DNA from 2 places in the Paenibacillus wynnii genome. Region 2 is predicted to be linked to the other one. Evidence: predicted binding sites of a transcription regulator. Region 2 holds the regulator's gene; the other holds the start of a gene.
The links. The regulator LexA, encoded in region 2, represses DNA repair genes until DNA is damaged. The targets are predictions, from matches to a motif close to CGAACATATGTTCG.
Positions count from the first base shown of each region.

Region 1 (5,005 bases), 960 kb from region 2:
ATTGAAGTCTTCATAGGATTCGGCTTTGATTCGCTGTGCGATGATCATCATTTTGGTGCCTAACCACATAAATAGCATCGTGGATACCAGAATGGTCAGCATTGCCCAGCGGCCGTATTGAGTAAAAAACTGAAGAATCTCCTGTCCTGTAGCAAAACCGGCACCGACTATTGTGCCAATATAAGTGAAAGCAATCTGTAAAGTGCGGACCTTTGTTTTCATTTCATGGATCTCCCTCCGTGTGTCTTTAGCAGGATTGCCTTGTGCAGTCCATATAGTACAGGTTATGATGAGGAACAGAAGGACATGACTTCCGCCTGTCCCTGACTGTGGGTATTTATTACAGCGGAAGGTCTGCAATTATAAAGGTATTGGAGGTTCGAAATCATGGAAGTATTGAAGCAGCGGATTTTGGAAGAGGGTATCGTCATTTCGGATCAGGTATTGAAACTGGATGCTCTGCTGAATCATCAGGTTGATCCCCAGTTGACGATGGATATGGGACGGGAGTTTGCTGAGCGATTTGCGGATAGTGGGGTTACCCGTATTGTTACCGTGGAGTCTTCGGGTATTGCCGTAGCATTTGCCACCGCGTTTGTAATGAATGTGCCGCTGGTATTTGCACGCCGCAAGAAGACTTTGCTCGCTGATCCAGATGCATTGTGCGAGAGAGTACCTTCCTTCACCAAAGGTATTGTTACCGACATTATGTTATCACGCCAGTTTATAGGGCCAGAGGATAAGATCTTGTTCATAGATGATATTATAGCGAACGGTGATGCAGCACGCGGGCTAATTAAGATCATTCAACGCTCAGGGGCTGAGCTTGTGGGGTTGGGCGTAGTTGTTGAAAAGAGCTTTCAAGCAGGTGCCCGTACAATCAGAGAGCAAGGCATTCGTTTGGAGTCTTTGGTTAGAATTATGTCTCTAAGTGAAGGTAAGATTGTTTTTGACGATTAAGAGGGAAATGTACCCAATTTTGAAACAACTGCTTTTCACCCTCTGAGTTTTCCTTTATAATAAAAAATAGACATAGGAGAGGAGGCGTCACAATGGGGAAAGAACCGGTGACAGAGCAATTTTTTATTGATAAATTAACCGAGGCTAAGGATCACTTCGAGCGCGCTTTGGATTGCAAACATACGGAGTTTGATGATCTTTATCCCTATATGATTGAACATCCTCAGTTTTTTTGGTACAAACGCTATGTAGCCTGGTCAGAGTTGCTGACCATCAAAGGGCTTTGTGAGGAGCTGTCCTACTCCTGGAGGGAGAAGTTTACAGCCAAGCAAGTGGAGTATCTTGAAACACGAGTGATGTCTGCTAAAGTTCTCGACTTTTGGTTTGAGAAGAATGAAGCGCTGATATAGGTGAATTGGATGAGAGAGGCATAATCTCTTTTTATTGCTTACATGAGACCCAATGATTTATCATTGTGGTCTTTTTTATACTCTGTGTGTCCGGCTCCTGGTTTTTCTTTGGATAGGAAATGGACATAGTATGAAGGAAGGGGGATATAGAGGATGATTAGTGATGAACAACTGAATGAATACCGAATCTCAGGGGAGAAAATTCGTGTGGTACGTGACGGATTGGAAAGTAATGATATTAAGGGGATTGTACTGGCCTGGGACGAAACTCAAGTCATGATCCGCCGCCCGAACCGTCGGGTGGTGAAGCTGGACCGGAATTATATCTTCCAGCCTTTTACTGAACCTAGGGCAGATGTCTTGTCCTAAGACAGTCTATATTACATCGATAAAAAAGCTCCCCGCTCATAGCAAAATGAGTAGGGAGCCTTATTTGTCTTACGGAGCTTTAGAGGATCATTGCCAGCTGTTCCGCATGTTCCTCACGGTTGAGGACGGAAAATTCAGTGGCGAGGCCTAGATAGGCACGCATTCGCAGCATCATTTCACGGCGAAAGCCCGGCCACAAAATATTAAGTTCACCAGGGCATTCTCTGCAATGGTACCGGGCGACTACGCCTTGTACATCCTGAAGAATAGTAACGATTCTTAGATCATGAAGCTCCAGCTCACGCTTGACCTCCTTCAGCATTAATGACGTCTTCTTGGCTCCGGTGGATACCAGTTCCATATATAGCTGTGGTGTCTTGAACAGACCACTCTTACCGATGACACGGCAATCACGCTCAAAGACTTTATGAATGAAAGTTAGCAGCAGGTAGCTTCTTACGAGTGACAGTTCTTCTTGAGTTATATCCCTTGCTGCGTCTTGAGTAGATATCTTAGTAGTCGCCATATAAATCACCTCATTTATAGGATGCGAACCTTTGTTCTCATTATAACCCAAACCGAACTATGATAGCAATATTTATGCAGAAAATAAACTGAATTAACAAAATTCAAAAAAATGTTGACGATTATTTTTCAGCATGGTATGATCTATCTTGTGACCGCGAGAGCGGAATCATCATAATATGCGGTCGTGGCGGAATTGGCAGACGCGCACGGTTCAGGTCCGTGTGGTAGCAATACCGTGGAGGTTCGAGTCCTCTCGACCGCATAATAAGTGAAAGCACCTATCGATTCTAATCGGTAGGTGCTTTTTTTTGCGTTGTCATATGGATACCGCAACATCATCCTCGGAGTGCCGTCACTTATAGAAAAGTAGTCGTTTGGAGTAGGCATTTCTGAACTCAGTCGCTGTTAACCCTACAATTTTCTTAAAGGATTTCATGAAATTATGGCAATCCTTGTAGCCTAGCTGTGAGGCGATTTCATTGATGTTTTGATTGGTGTCGGTAAGTATAAATTTGGCCATCTCCATCTTTTGCTGCAGAATGTATTGCTTCAACGACACACCGGAGATGGTCGTGAACAGATGGGAGAGATACTTTTCGTTATAACCAAAATAATCGGCCAACTCTGAGACCTTTATCTGCTCATGCTGATTCCATTTAATATGATCCACAATATCATTATAGAGCTGCTCCTGTTTGGATCGTTTGAGTGAACTGAGCCGGGAGGAAGTAAGCTGGTTATGGAGTTCACATAGGATCACCGTTGACATGTAATCGTTAAGTGTTTTCTCATTATAGCAGCGGACTGAATCCTGAAGCTGTTTCATCATTACGATGATCTTCTCAACATTGTTGAGCTTCCCTCGCTGCGGAATAACAATTAGACCCGGCTTATTAACGGGAGCTGTATTGGAGATTTCAACCACTTTGAGTGCCTGTTTGGAGTGAAAATGCAGCCAATAAAAACTGCAATTAGAAGCTTTGTAGCCGTGCTGATTCGTTAACGGTGGGAGAAGCAGGAACTCGCCTTTATTCACCACAAAGTGGTTATTATCCCCAGCAATATACAAGGTACCTTCAGTAACAACGATTAGTTCATAATCCTGCAAAGATCGGGAGAGATGAATCCATTCCGGAGACGGGGCAATAAACTTACCTGTAATCTCCATGGTGAGAGGTGTGTCAACTAGAAGCTCATAAGCGATCATTGTGATTATTCCACCACCTTTTCTAACCTTTTTACACACAGTAAGCTTAATCACTCACCATAAAAATAACATAGTAAGCGTTAACAATCTATATATTAATTGACTTTATTGAAATACGGGTTAGAACGGGTACGTGAAAATTAATACTAACCTTTTAACACATATTCGAACTTTGAACTATTTATTCTATATATAAAAGGGCGTAAGCTTAAAACAAGCCGGGGGTGATTACTAACAACACTGTATCGGAGACTGGAGAATCAGACATGGAGAAGAACAACAATAATTACACCAACCCAATTAGAAAAAACAGCCTGAAGGATTTTCGTATGGACCAGGTTAAACTGACAAGCGAGGTTCACATTCATGCTTTTTCGAAAGAAATAGAGTATTTAAAAAGTTATAATTCGGATCGGCTGGTAGCAGGTTTTCGAGAAAATCGAGGTTTGGATACGAAGGCTGCTGTATACCCCGGCTGGGAAAGTACAGAAATTAAGGGGCACACCTTAGGGCACTATTTGACAGCCTGTTCGCAGGCATACCTCAATACAAGAGATTCAGAACTCAGACAACGGATGGATTACCTGATCAAGGAGTTGTCCTCTTCACAATTTGAAAACGGATACATTTCGGCATTTCCGGAAATGCTGTTCGACCATGTGGAGAATAATCAACCTGCCTGGGTACCTTGGTACACCATGCACAAGATTATAGCAGGAATTCTGGACGTGTATGAGGCTACAAACAATCAGAAGGCTTTTGACATTGTAAAGAAGCTTGGAGATTGGGTGGCAGAACGGACAGAGAGGTGGACCCCGGAAGTTCATGCAAGAGTATTGTCGGTTGAATATGGCGGGATGAATGATTGTTTATATGAGTTATACAAAAGTTCCGGTGATGAGAGGCATCTTCAAGCAGCCCATCGTTTTGATGAGTTAACCTTATTCACACCGGTTCAGCAAGGAAATGACATTCTAAAAGGCAGACATGCAAACACAACGATCCCGAAATTTCTGGGTGCATTGAACAGATATATGGTATTAGGGGAGAGTGAGTCCTTTTATCTGGAGGCCTGCGTACAATTCTGGGATATGGTCGTGCATGAGCATAGCTATATCACAGGCGGGAACAGTGAGTGGGAGCACTTTGGTGAACCCGGTATCCTGAACAGCGAAAGATCCAACTTTACGTGTGAGACCTGCAATAGCTACAACATGTTGAAGCTGACAAGGGAGCTCTTCAAGATCACGGGGGACGTGAAATACGCTGATTTTTACGAAAATACTCTGATTAATGCCATTTTGTCCTCACAGAACCCGGAGACAGGGATGACGATGTATTTTCAACCGATGGCTACAGGATATTTCAAGGTGTACAGCTCGCCTTTCGAACACTTCTGGTGCTGTACAGGGACAGGCATGGAAAGCTTTACGAAGCTAAACGACAGTATTTATTTTCAAGGCGGGATCAGCCTCTATGTGAATCAATACGTTGGATCGACCTTAACTTGGGAAGAGAACGGCATTCAACT
Region 1 covers NZ_JQCR01000003.1:357,841-362,845, forward strand. The annotation lists gene PWYN_RS16820 (YkvI family membrane protein) at 1-222, opposite strand, end outside; gene PWYN_RS16825 (xanthine phosphoribosyltransferase) at 388-960, shown strand; gene PWYN_RS16830 (hypothetical protein) at 1,053-1,370, shown strand; gene PWYN_RS16835 (hypothetical protein) at 1,524-1,739, shown strand; gene PWYN_RS16840 (YhjD family protein) at 1,819-2,265, opposite strand; tRNA gene PWYN_RS16845 (tRNA-Leu) at 2,446-2,529, shown strand; gene PWYN_RS16850 (AraC family transcriptional regulator) at 2,620-3,474, opposite strand; gene PWYN_RS16855 (beta-L-arabinofuranosidase domain-containing protein) at 3,741-5,005, shown strand, end outside.
Region 1: a site for LexA is predicted at 2,290-2,303, ahead of PWYN_RS16840 (YhjD family protein). Genes of this name have one in related genera too.

Region 2 (5,005 bases):
CCAAAGTCTGCATCCGTAAGTGGGACCTGTTGGATCATGGTGCCCATCGCGCCATCAAGAATTAATATTCGTTTTTGTAAGCTTTCAGCAAGTGTGATTTTAGCCAATTTAGTATCCCCCCAGTAAAACATTAGAGTAAGTTTAGCAGAATATAGGGAATTCGAAAAGCCTTCCTTTCCACTCTGCATTATAAGTATTCATTCATAGTAAGGTTTTTTATATCTATAAGTCTTATTATACACACAAAAATTCTTTCATTACGGCTCACCTGTCGAATGATGTTCACAATTTTGTGACATATATCACATTTTCGACCGAAATCCAAGAAGAAACGGCTTTGCCGTCCAAAGTATACTGAAAACTTATACTTCCTTATATATTAAAAAAAGATGCCCCAACAACCATGTTGATGGTTGATAGGACACCTATCTTATAGAACTTATAAGGACTCTACTAATGGAATAAGATCTGCCAGATGCTCTATTTCAAAATGAGGTTGGATCTCGGGATTTGGTTCTTTTCCGGTACGGTTAATCCAAACCGTGGTCAGGCCGGCGGCCAGTCCACCGCGGATATCTGTCGTTAATTTGTCGCCAACCATTACCCCCTGCTCCGGAGTAATTTCCAGCAAATTAAGAGCATGTAAGAAAATATCCTTATCCGGCTTCCCTTTGCCAAAGCTTCCCGAAATCACGACATGATCAAAATAGGGTATTAATTCTGGTACTCCATCCAGCTTCTCTTGTTGAAGAGCCGGACAGCCATTCGTCAGAAGCAGCAGCTTCACTTTTCCGCGGAGCTGATTAAGAATCTGGAAGGTCTCTTCATAAATATAAGGTCTGCTTCTTCGTTCAGCTGCAAACGTCTCCGAAAGTGACTGAGCCAGATCCTCATCATTGATGCCAAGAGCAGCAAGTCCCCGGCGCCATGACTCCTTGCGGTACAGTGGAGCCAGCTTTTCCATTTGACGAAATTCATTTTGCTCTCCTGCGGTAAAATTCCCCCATAGAGCTTCAAAAGGATTAATCCCGATCATCTGAGTAAAAGGGAAGGTCTCGTAGGATTCGTATAGACCTCTTGCTTCCTTGCGCACCGCTTCCTCCAGTTCCTGAGGGTTAACGGAATCTCCCGCTGCTTTACAAGTAAATTCAAATGCTTCCTCAATGCTGCGTTCATCCCAGAGCAGCGTGTCGTCCAGATCAAACAGTACGGCGGTAATCGGCATTAGATTTCTCCCTCTTCCTCAATAATCATGATGCGTGATTCTACTCGCGTTCTATTGTGATGTTATTAGCTGTGGCAAACTGCTCCAAACGTTCTCCCATGACTGCAGTATCATAACGATTGATTAACTTGGAGAAAATCCATTTCATCCGCTTACCCTTATGCTTAATGATTACAGAACCGCGGGAGAGAACGATTTTCTCAATATCCGCCGCTCCAAGAAAGCGTTCACGGTTAAACTTGAAGGTCGAGAGTCTTGCACGTTCCACCTTCAGGTATGGACGACGGAAAAAAAGAAGTGCTGCCAAAGCAAAATAAAGAACGATCCCAAGCCAATTCATCAGAGAACCATTGCCCTTTACTTCATCTAAGGTTCCGACCATCCAGTACATAATTCCAAGTCCTATCAGTACTACAGGCAGAACAATATTACGTCCTCTATACACATCTCCGCTTTTTGTGGATACAGTGGAAGCATGAATTGAATCTTTGCCTGCTTTCTTTCTTTGCTGGTTGATTTTTTGCGAGTTGCGTTGAACCATTCTTTCCCAAGAACGGGCCATGTGATTTCCCCCTAGTCGTTCTGTAATATCTATGAAAAGGAAAAAGGAATTAATGTAACAGTCCCTTGTTACCTTTATCATGCTTATCATTATCTACAATCTCAATAGTGTTCAACTGAGTACGGAAATTATTCCGTATGTTGCCCAGATAGATTTCACGAAGCTTCGCTCGTTCTGCCAGTTCTTCTTCATTCAGGCCAACGGACTTCTGTTTGCGTGCTAATTCGTTAATCCGCGCGACCAGTTTATCGATATCCACTGCTCTTCCCTCCCTTATAAATTCATACTAACTTTGCCATGAGAAAAAGAGCTTGTCAAGGTCTACCCCCTGCAAGCTCTTCGATATGTAATTCACACTTCCTTAAATCTTAATAAATAGGAAGAGATAAGATATCTCCTGCCTGAATACTACTGTTCTCTAACCCACTGTATTGTTTAATTCCTTCTATATATACGACTGTTCTCATGTCAGACGGTTTATTCTTCAATGCAATACTCCAAAGCGTATCACCACGTTCAACGACTACTATTTTCTCCTGATGTTTAACCTGAGCAATAGAACTGGCGAAGACATTACCTACTACTGTAAACCCGGAAACTACGAGCATGAGAATCATCAAGACCTTAATCAAATTTGCCTGCCGGAATGCTTTGGTCATAAATAAAGACGAAATCATACGAACGGATGAAAAACGATTTTCTATAGGATCAACCCTCGGTGTCTCTTTATAAATGCTGCGGTATGTGCTATATTTTAACATGAAATATCACCCTCCAAACACTTGTTCTTACTTTCAAAAATAATATAACACGAACATGTGTTTGAATCAATACTATTTTCGAACAATTGTTCCCTTTTCTTTAGTTTTAGAACTTATGTTTGTACGAACGGTAGTTCTATGTTATAATTTTCCCAAACATTACTATATGGGGTTGATTCCGATGTCCAAGATTTCAAGTCGTCAATTGGCGATTCTGGAGTTTATACGTAGCGAAGTCCGCAGCAAGGGTTATCCACCTTCCGTTCGTGAAATAGGTGAAGCTGTAGGACTTGCATCCAGTTCCACTGTTCATGGTCATCTAGACCGCCTGGAGAAGAAGGGACTTATCCGCCGTGACCCCACGAAGCCACGCGCGATCGAACTTCTGGGTCAAGAAGATTCTGATAACGTTCATCAATTTGCACAGACGATCACCCGTGTTCCGGTTGTAGGTAAGGTAACTGCAGGTCTACCGATCACAGCAACAGAGAATATTGAGGATTACTTTCCGCTACCCTCTCACTTTGTAGGGGATAACAAAGTATTTATGCTGTCCGTTCTCGGTGACAGTATGGTTGAAGCAGGAATAATGAATGGAGACTATGTTATTGTTCGGCAGCAGCAAACGGCTGACAACGGTGATATCGTAGTTGCTATGACTGATGAAGATGAAGCAACGGTTAAGACATTCTATAAAGAACGTGATCATATTCGCCTGCAGCCTGAGAACCCGGCCTATGAACCCTTACGCCTTAACCGCGTAACGATATTAGGCAGAGTTATTGGATTGTTCCGAGATATTCATTAATTTCCTTATTTATTTTTTCAGAGCACAACAAAAAGGCTGATTCGCATCATGTTGCGAAATCAGCCTTTTTGTTGTACAAACCCTATTACACTGTTCGCTGCTGTGACTTTCAACTCTGAACATCCTAGGCTGTTGGAACATATTCTACATCGAAAGGAGTGCTGATGATTATGCCAACTATTCGTATCATCGTCGATTTGTCTCAACGCATGTTATATCTTTTAGAAGATGATATAGTCGTCCGAGGATTTCCTGTCGGAATTGGAACGATACTCAACCGATCTCCCGAAGGTGAATACACAATTATCAACAAACAGCTCAATCCCGGCGGTCCTTTCGGAGCTTTCTGGATGGGGCTATCTAAGCCGCACTACGGCATTCACGGCACTAATAACCCCTCATCTATCGGCAAGAGAGTATCGCAAGGCTGTATTCGTATGTATAATGCGGACGTGCTCGAACTAGCAAGCAAGGTTAATGTAGGAACAAGAGTTACAATAAGGAACTGACGTGATTAGACTCGTAAGGACATTAATTTAAATTTAAGCAACTCTGCCGTTACCATCAATCCGATTCTCCATAAGTTAATAAGGAAAAGGAGGAGGGTTGTATCTATGGATGCATATTACAATTGCTTGCACTGTAAGAACAAAAAGGTGCGTATTTTAACTGTGGATGGTCAGCAACATGTGGGAGTTATCATGGATGTCGACAGAAATAATGTTTATCTCAAACCGGAGCAAGGTGGACGCGTTAAAACCTCGGCCTTTTATCCCTATCCATATGGAAATCCTTATAGTAACCAAATCTTAACGCTGAGCCTGTTCACGTTGTTAGCCATCGCTTTAATTTAGCGCCACCTGTGACTCCCCTTCTATAAAGGGGGAGTTTTTTCTATTTGTATTACGTATCTTTCAAGAAAGAGTACATATTTATTAATAGTGAGCTTTAACCAAAAGGTTACCATTGAATCATAGGTTATAGGGGGTATTGTTATGCTCATCTTTTTAATGTACCTATTTACTTTCATCGGAGCTTCTTTGTTATGTATTGCGGCAATGATAAAGCTTATCTTAATGTTTCCGATAACTGACCACCACAAGTTAATTGCTGCAGTCTCTTCTTTTAGAATGAAATTCCCTAGACAGCTTATCGCTTCCAATAAATCCTGTATCGTTGCGTATAATGAGAATTTAAGAAAAATAGCCATAGGAACCTTTCCTTATAGTTCGCAGAAAAAAGCCATAGCCAACCTTTATTCTTTCGATCAAATTCTAGGCTGTGAAATTATTGAAAACGCTTTAACTATTACCAAGGTTTCTAAAACAAGTCTAATCAACCGGAGAGTTGCAGATCATACAGAGGTTAAACCAGCGACAATTCATACCGAAGAAATAACTGAGCTAACACTTATAATTTACATCCAAGCCTTAACTACACAGATCCTTCACATCTCTCTCCTACCAAAACAGTTCGCCCTCAAACCATCGGACTCCCGTTATCCCCAAATTTATTCCGAAGCTCTTCTTCTGTATCAAACATTAAAATCGATCGTTACATTTTCTGAATTTAATGACGACTCCGAATCTCAAAATAAATTGAAAAGATATATTTACTGATTATTAGAACCATACAGCCTCAAAAAAATA
Region 2 covers NZ_JQCR01000003.1:1,319,142-1,324,146, forward strand. The annotation lists gene metH (methionine synthase) at 1-47, opposite strand, end outside; gene PWYN_RS21420 (HAD family hydrolase) at 440-1,225, opposite strand; gene PWYN_RS21425 (hypothetical protein) at 1,266-1,787, opposite strand; gene PWYN_RS21430 (DUF896 domain-containing protein) at 1,837-2,046, opposite strand; gene PWYN_RS21435 (LysM peptidoglycan-binding domain-containing protein) at 2,156-2,548, opposite strand; gene lexA (transcriptional repressor LexA) at 2,730-3,356, shown strand; gene PWYN_RS21445 (L,D-transpeptidase) at 3,527-3,865, shown strand; gene PWYN_RS21450 (hypothetical protein) at 3,971-4,210, shown strand; gene PWYN_RS21455 (hypothetical protein) at 4,352-4,975, shown strand.